Regions from separate parts of the Comamonas sp. wu1-DMT genome, predicted to be linked through region 1. Evidence: predicted binding sites of a transcription regulator. Region 1 holds the regulator's gene; each other region holds the start of a gene.
What was found. Region 1 encodes FNR, which switches genes on or off when oxygen is low (the NO sensors DNR and NnrR bind a similar motif). Its sites were predicted from a motif close to TTGATNNNNATCAA; they were not measured.
Positions count from the first base shown of each region.

Region 2: the regulator FNR is predicted to act here: its motif matches at 1,186-1,199, upstream of napE (periplasmic nitrate reductase, NapE protein).
Region 3: the regulator FNR is predicted to act here: its motif matches at 1,192-1,205, upstream of V8Z78_RS21655 (hemerythrin domain-containing protein).

Region 1 is NZ_JBANEM010000001.1:542,956-545,219, reverse strand. It holds gene V8Z78_RS02525 (FixH family protein) at 1-9, shown strand, start outside; gene V8Z78_RS02520 (hypothetical protein) at 267-530, shown strand; gene fnr (fumarate/nitrate reduction transcriptional regulator Fnr) at 594-1,316, opposite strand; gene hemN (oxygen-independent coproporphyrinogen III oxidase) at 1,585-2,264, shown strand, end outside.
Region 2 is NZ_JBANEM010000001.1:376,254-378,517, forward strand. It holds gene V8Z78_RS01720 (SDR family oxidoreductase) at 1-56, shown strand, start outside; gene V8Z78_RS01725 (nuclear transport factor 2 family protein) at 75-539, shown strand; gene napE (periplasmic nitrate reductase, NapE protein) at 1,320-1,481, shown strand; gene V8Z78_RS01735 (chaperone NapD) at 1,474-1,776, shown strand; gene napA (periplasmic nitrate reductase subunit alpha) at 1,769-2,264, shown strand, end outside.
Region 3 is NZ_JBANEM010000019.1:741-3,004, reverse strand. It holds gene V8Z78_RS21660 (Rieske 2Fe-2S domain-containing protein) at 1-623, opposite strand, end outside; gene V8Z78_RS21655 (hemerythrin domain-containing protein) at 663-1,148, opposite strand; partial or broken gene V8Z78_RS21650 (transposase family protein) at 1,324-1,623, shown strand; partial or broken gene V8Z78_RS21645 (IS3 family transposase) at 1,666-1,935, opposite strand; partial or broken gene V8Z78_RS21640 (IS5 family transposase) at 1,995-2,264, opposite strand, start outside.

The sequences.
Region 1 (2,264 bases):
GATCGCTGAGCGCTCCGGCGCTTGCTCCGCCAAGGTCGCTTTTGCGGCCTTTTTTGTTGCCGATATCAAAATCAGAGCGTGTTGCGCATGTTCTGTCTAACGTTGATGTAGAAGCAAATAGTTTTTTGATATCCAGATGGCGCAGGATGCTACTGAAAAGAGAGTGGTTCAGGGTTTCCCGCCACGGTGCATGCCCGCAGTCCTGCATGAACGGTCACCACTGTTGTGCAAAATATGACCAAGCCCACAGCCCAAGGAGAATCAGGATGGATGCTCGACGCTGGATGTGGATTGTCTGGCCGGCCTTTCTGGCGGCGGCAATCATGGAGATGGTGGTTTTCGCCTTTGTGGACCCGCTGGATGTGCACTGGCTGGGCTCCCCCCTGGACTGGTCGCGCCAAGCCATCTATACGGTCGCTTTTTTTGCCTTCTGGGTCGTGACCCTGATCGGAGGTGCGATGACGGTGATGCTGGGTCGCTCCGTCAGCGATCTCAATGGCGGCATCGTTTCCGAGCCTCTGCCCGATTAATTCGCACAGACAAAAAAGCCCGCTGTCCGCGGGCTTTGTCTTGAGAGTGTCTGTCGACTCGGTTCAGTTCTGGCATTGCTGGCTGTTGACGATGCGTTTGAGCGCCTCGGTATCCAGGATGCGCAGGTGGCGCTGCTTGACTTCCACAATGCCTTCCTCTGCAAATTTGGAGAAAGTGCGGCTCACGGTCTCGAGCTTGAGGCCCAGGTAACTGCCGATTTCTTCGCGCGTCATGCGCAGCACCAGTTCCGACTTGGAAAAGCCGCGTGCCGACAGGCGCTGAACCAGGTTCAACACAAAGGCCGCCAGGCGCTCTTCGGCACGCATGCTGCCCAGCAGCAGCATCACGCCATGCTCGCGCACGATTTCGCGGCTCATGACCTTGTGCACATGGTTCTGCAGGGCCGTGACCTCGCGCGAGAGCTGCTCCAGTTTGTCAAACGGCATGACGCAGACCTCGGCGTCTTCCAGGGCCACGGCATCACAAGTGTGGTGGTCGTTGACGATGCCGTCCAGACCAATGATTTCGCCAGCCATCTGAAAGCCTGTGACCTGGTCGCGTCCGTCTTCGGTGGCCACGCTGGTCTTGAAGAAGCCGGTTCGAATGGCATACAGCGAGGTGAACTCTTCGCCATTGCGAAACAGCAGACCGCCGCGCTTGACCTTGCGGCGCGTGGCCACAATCTCGTCAATGCGCTCCATTTGTTCATCGTCCAGGCCCATGGGCATGCACAGTTCACGCAGATTGCAGTTGGAGCAGGATGCTTTGATGGTCTGAAGATTCATGGGCTTTTTGCAACGGCGCAGACAGACACGGAGTGGAGAGTCGCGCTGGTCATTGACCTCGTGGTTGAAGATGAGATGGATCAAATTGTCGCAGCACTTGCCTTGAGGTCTCTTGATTTTCATCAAGGACAGGGTGATTGCCTTGGGGCACATTGCCTGTATTCGTTCAAAAACATGCGCTTTTGCCTATTTTGGGCATGATTTTCAGGATCTGATTTCCATTGAAATCTGCTCTATACAGAGTGTGGGCGCACCCTAACTCCCAGTTATGACCGCAGTCACGCCTGAGTTGCTGAGCCGCTTTGATATCCCCGGCCCACGCTACACATCGTTCCCAACAGCCGACCGTTTTGTTGAGGCTTTTGGTGCAGACGACTACATACTGGCACTCAAGCAGCGCAAGACGCATTCTGGCTCGCGCGCTTTGCCCCTGTCCGTTTATGTGCATGTGCCGTTCTGTGAGTCGCTTTGCTATTACTGCGCCTGCAACAAGATCGTGACCAAGCATCATGAGAAGGCTGCCGAGTATCTGGACTACTTGAGCCGTGAGCTGGCCATGCATACCGAGCATTGCGGCAAAGGTCAGCTCGTAAGCCAGCTACATCTGGGCGGAGGCACACCGACCTTCTTCAGCGATGCCGAGTTGCAGCAGCTGATGGTCTTGATGCGTGAACATTTCAAGCTGGATCCCGCGGGCGAGTACTCCATCGAGGTCGATCCGCGCACCGTCAGCAACGAGCGGCTGAGAGCTCTCAAGAACATGGGGTTCAATCGCCTGAGCTTTGGCGTGCAGGACTTTGATCCCGCGGTGCAGAAAGCGGTGCACCGCGAGCAGCCCGCCGAGCAAGTATTTGCGCTGGTGGCCGAGGCGCGCCGCCTGGGCTTTGTCTCCATCAATGTGGACCTGATCTACGGGCTGCCCAGGCAGACGCCCGAGTCTTTTGCGCG
Region 2 (2,264 bases), 170 kb from region 1:
GCGTGGTGACCGGCGCCCAACTGGACGTCAGTGGCGGCCATTACCTGCCTCACTAAACTCCAGCGGGGAACAGCATGCAAACTCTTCTGGATATTGAAGAAATCAAACAGCTCAAGGCGCGCTACTTTCGCGGCATCGACACCTGCAATCTGGAGCTTCTGAAAACAGTTCTGGCCGATGATGTCCATATTCGCTTCGACAGCCCGACTTACCAGTATGAGATCAATGGCATTGATGAAGCCATGAACTTCTACCGCAATGCCTTCACTCATCGACGCTTTGGCATGCACAACGGGCATACACCGGAAATCAAGGTCGACGGTGACACGGCCACCGGCATCTGGTACCTCAATGATCTGTTCATCAATCTGGATGAGCAGACCATACTCACCGGCAGTGCGCTATACGAGGACTGCTATACCCGGGTCGCCGGTCAGTGGCGGGTGCAGCGCACGGGCTACAAGCGGCTGCTGGAGATGATTGAGCCTCTGAGCAGTGGTTGCCGCATCACATCGCAACCTATTACGAGCAGCTTATAGGTGACACTGGGATTGCGATTGGACTTTCCCTTAGCAGGTAGACATGCCTGGGGACAGTCCAATGTGAGTTGATGGACGAGCAAGAGCGGAGCTCTGCCCCTAGATCCTTTTGGTCCTATAAAGCGCTTTTGTGGAGCGCTTTTTGGTTCGATGCGCATCGTGCTCGGCACGGTGATGCTTTGAGCTTGCACAAATCCAGGTTGAGCTCGCATGAGCCTCGTTATCGCTTCCTGTCTGGCCGAGAGGAGCGCGTCTTGAATGCCGCGAGGTCCTGCGCTCTCTTGAGCCACCAAATCCACGATCTGCTGCAATCTCTTGTGCAGGACTGGCTTTCTCCCGCTGATTGCCATCCTTGATTACGGCTGCACAATACCCCGATTACCTCTCCATGGAGGTCAAGTGATCCAGTGACGGCCTTCAAGCGAGCAGCAGGCGGCGGCGGCGGCGGCGGCGGCGGCGGCGGCGGCGGCTATCAGTTTCAGGCCAGATTTCACGCCTCAACTTCAATGGGTCAGTGCGAGATTGAGGCGCGAATTCAGTTTGCAGAGTGCTGATCCAAGCCGCGCTTGATTCCGCCGACTATTTAGTCAACGCCCGAGGCATTTACTTGAATGTCAATTGACTTAATGAAATCTTAATGAAGGAATTGATGTAAAGCAACGAATCGAGAAGAACCTTGTTGCAAGTCAATTTTGTAGGTAATCTCGTGGCAAAGTTCGTTATCGGATCTCTATCGCCAAATCATGGATGCTCAGGCATCCAAGCCAAGGGGGATTGCTAATGACAGAACCTCAGCCTGAATCGACTCGTACCGAGGAGTTGCGCAGCTTCGCATTTCTCGCAGTTGTTATGGCACCTATATTGGCCGTTGTACTGATTGCGTCTTACGGCTTTGCGATCTGGTTTTATCAGATGATCATCGGTGGCCCTCCACATGCATGAAGAATCTGAGCCCATTGAAACTCATACCGACTTGCATATCACCAGCCTGGTTGTGCATGTGCTTCCTCAAGCATTGGCACAAGTAGCTGCTGGCATCGTCATGATCAAAGGCGCCCAAATACATGGAAGTCATCCGGCCGGCAAGTTGGTGGTGACCTTGGAAGCGCCCCATGCAAGGGAAATACTTGATTGCGTGTCTCAGATTGAGCTGCTCGATGGCGTAATCAACGCATCCCTGGTTTATCAGCATGTTGAGAACTGGCAGTCGCTAAACCAAGAGGTAACACATGACTAGCACTAGGCGTGATTTTGTCCGTCAATCTGCAGCCGCAGCCGCAGGGGCCGTTGCAGGCATACCCATAGAAGTTCTGTCCCAGGATGCAGGTGCAATGGCTGCCGACCTGAAGTGGTCCAAGGCGCCATGCCGCTTTTGCGGTACAGGTTGCGGCGTCATGGTGGCCGTCAAGGACAACCGCGTAGTGGCCACCCAGGGTGACCCTGAGGCCGAGGTCAACCGGGGACTGAACTGCGTCAAGGGTTACTTCCTGTCCAAGATCATGTATGGCGGTGATCGTCTGACAAAGCCGTTGCTGCGCATGAAGAATGGTCGCTATGCCAAGGATGGCGAATTCCAGCAGGTTTCCTGGGATACGGCCTTCGACCTCATGGCAGAGCAGTTCAAAAAGACGCTCAAGGCCAAGGGGGCCGACGCGGTGGGCATGTTTGGCTCCGGCCAGTGGACGGTATGGGAGGGCTATGCCGCCTCCAAGTTGTTCAAGGCGG
Region 3 (2,264 bases), on a different contig from region 1:
GGACGCAGCCAAGTCTTGTCGGTGGCCTTCGCGCCATCGACCCGAGCCGGCACCATATCTGAGGAATGGAGACTGGAGCTATGGGCTGAGTCGATAGCGCCTTCGAGAATCTGCGCCCAGTTGCACGGCAGTAGCACCTTCGCGATGCTCACCCGCGTGTCGGCCGTTGGCGCCCATGCCGGCGGCAGGAATTCAGGCATGGTTTCCTTCGGCCCCATGTAAGCCCACACCATACCGGCCCACTCTTGGGTCGGATACGCGGTGTGCTTAACCTTGTCAACCATGCCGCTGGCTGCTGGCTCGGACGCCATCTCCAGCACGTTGCCATCGACATCCATCTTCCAGCCGTGGTAGAGGCAGCGCAGACCTCCCTCCTCGTTGCGACCGTACACCAGCGAGGCTCGGCGGTGAGGGCAATACTCGTCCATGACACCGACGCGGCCCTCACTGTCGCGAAAGACCACCAGATCCTCGCCGAACGCACGCGCTTTCACTGGCGTACCGTCGGGCTCACCCACCTCCTCCACTAGGCAGATGGGCGTCCAATGGCGACGCATGAGACGCCCCATCGGGGCGTCGCCTTCAACGCGACAAAGCAGCTCGTTTTCTTCGTGGGTCATCATGATGAATTCTCTACAGGGGTGATTAAAAAAGGGGTTGAATTAGGTCGCCAAGGCAGCCGCAGATTTGCGCACCTTGCGCAGCACTATCGGTTTAGCGCCGTGCTGCAGCTTGCAAAGCCAATGGGAAAGGGCCGAATCGAGGTGCTGGACATGGGCAGGGAACCAGGCAGCCAACTCATCCGCCAACCTGTATGCGACGCTGATTTCGTCGCTGCAATCCAGACGCCGGAGCACACCCCGAAGCGTCGAAAGCACGGCATCGTGCTCACGAATGTGACAGTCGCGCGGAGGAAATTGCGTACCAACCATCAGCTCGTTCTCAGCTGCGAAGTGCGATGCAGCATGCGCGATTACCGCTTCGAGCGCTTGCGCCATATCGGAAGCACTGGCGCGCTGCATGCGCTCGATTAGCCAAGCGAGCCGCTCGTGCTCATCATCGATTGGCACTTGCCCCAGCAACAGCGCCTCTGACCAGAGCGGCGGCTGCTCAGTTGACTTCGGAATAATCAAAGCAGACATCGACATACACAGTTGATCCGTATTTTTTATTAGATACCTAACAATTATATTGATGCACATTCATATCAACAATGGATTCCATCCCCGTGGTTTCCCTAGAATAGTTTTACAACTAACAATTACCCAAACCACATTCACACACGACCTTGGGCCACAATCGGTGGTCCACAAGCGCCTCTAACGGGTCATGGCGCGGCATCAATTGCTGCTGCCAAAGACGCCCAGTCGGCGGTATTCGAGCCTCATTCACGATGGCCAGGTCAGTGTGCCGATGAGCAACATGCGCTGGTGCTCTGACGGCTTTGAGATCAAGTGCGCTTCGGGCGAGACGGTCACAGCCACCTTCGCCAAGGACTGCTGCGACCGGGAGATCCTGGCCTGGCGCGCTTGGGAGGGCAAGGGACTTGCGGGAGAGCCTGTGCACGACATGCTGGCGGAAGCCGTGGAGCGGCGCCTTGGCACAGTTGAAGCTGTGCTCCAATTGGAGTGGACGGCCCCTACTCCAGTAGACAAATTCCCAGCCTCAAGACCGGATACGCTCAAACGCTTCGGGACTAATGCCACCCAGATGACTGTGGCGGCGTGAGCGGTTGTAGAACACCTCGATGTAGTCAAACACATCGGCCCGGGCCATGTCCCGGGTCTTGTAGATCCGCTTGCGAATGCGCTCCTTCTTCAGACTGCTGAAGAGCGATTCCATGACGACATTGTCCCAGCAGCTTCCTCTGCGACTCATGCTGGGTACTCGGCCATGGGCTCGGTACAAGCGTTTGGAGTCAACGCTGCTGTATTGGACGGATTCAACCGGTCGTCGCAACATCTTCAATCATGGAGGTGTTACGGGAAGACTTACAGGGCAGATGCAGAAGTCAACGGGGCGCTCAACAATGCCCACAGATCTACGCCTTCAAGAAGCTGCTCTACACCTTGAAGATCATGCCAGTTGGACTGGCAGCAAAACAAATCGCATCAAGTTCCCGAGGGCATCTGTCAGCGCCAAGATCTTGGTGGACAAACCACCTCGACTGCGACCTGTGGCCTGGCCCGCAGACCCCCTTTTGCACCCTGACCATGCCGGTGCACTCGCACAATCGTTGCATCCACCATCACGTATTCCATGTC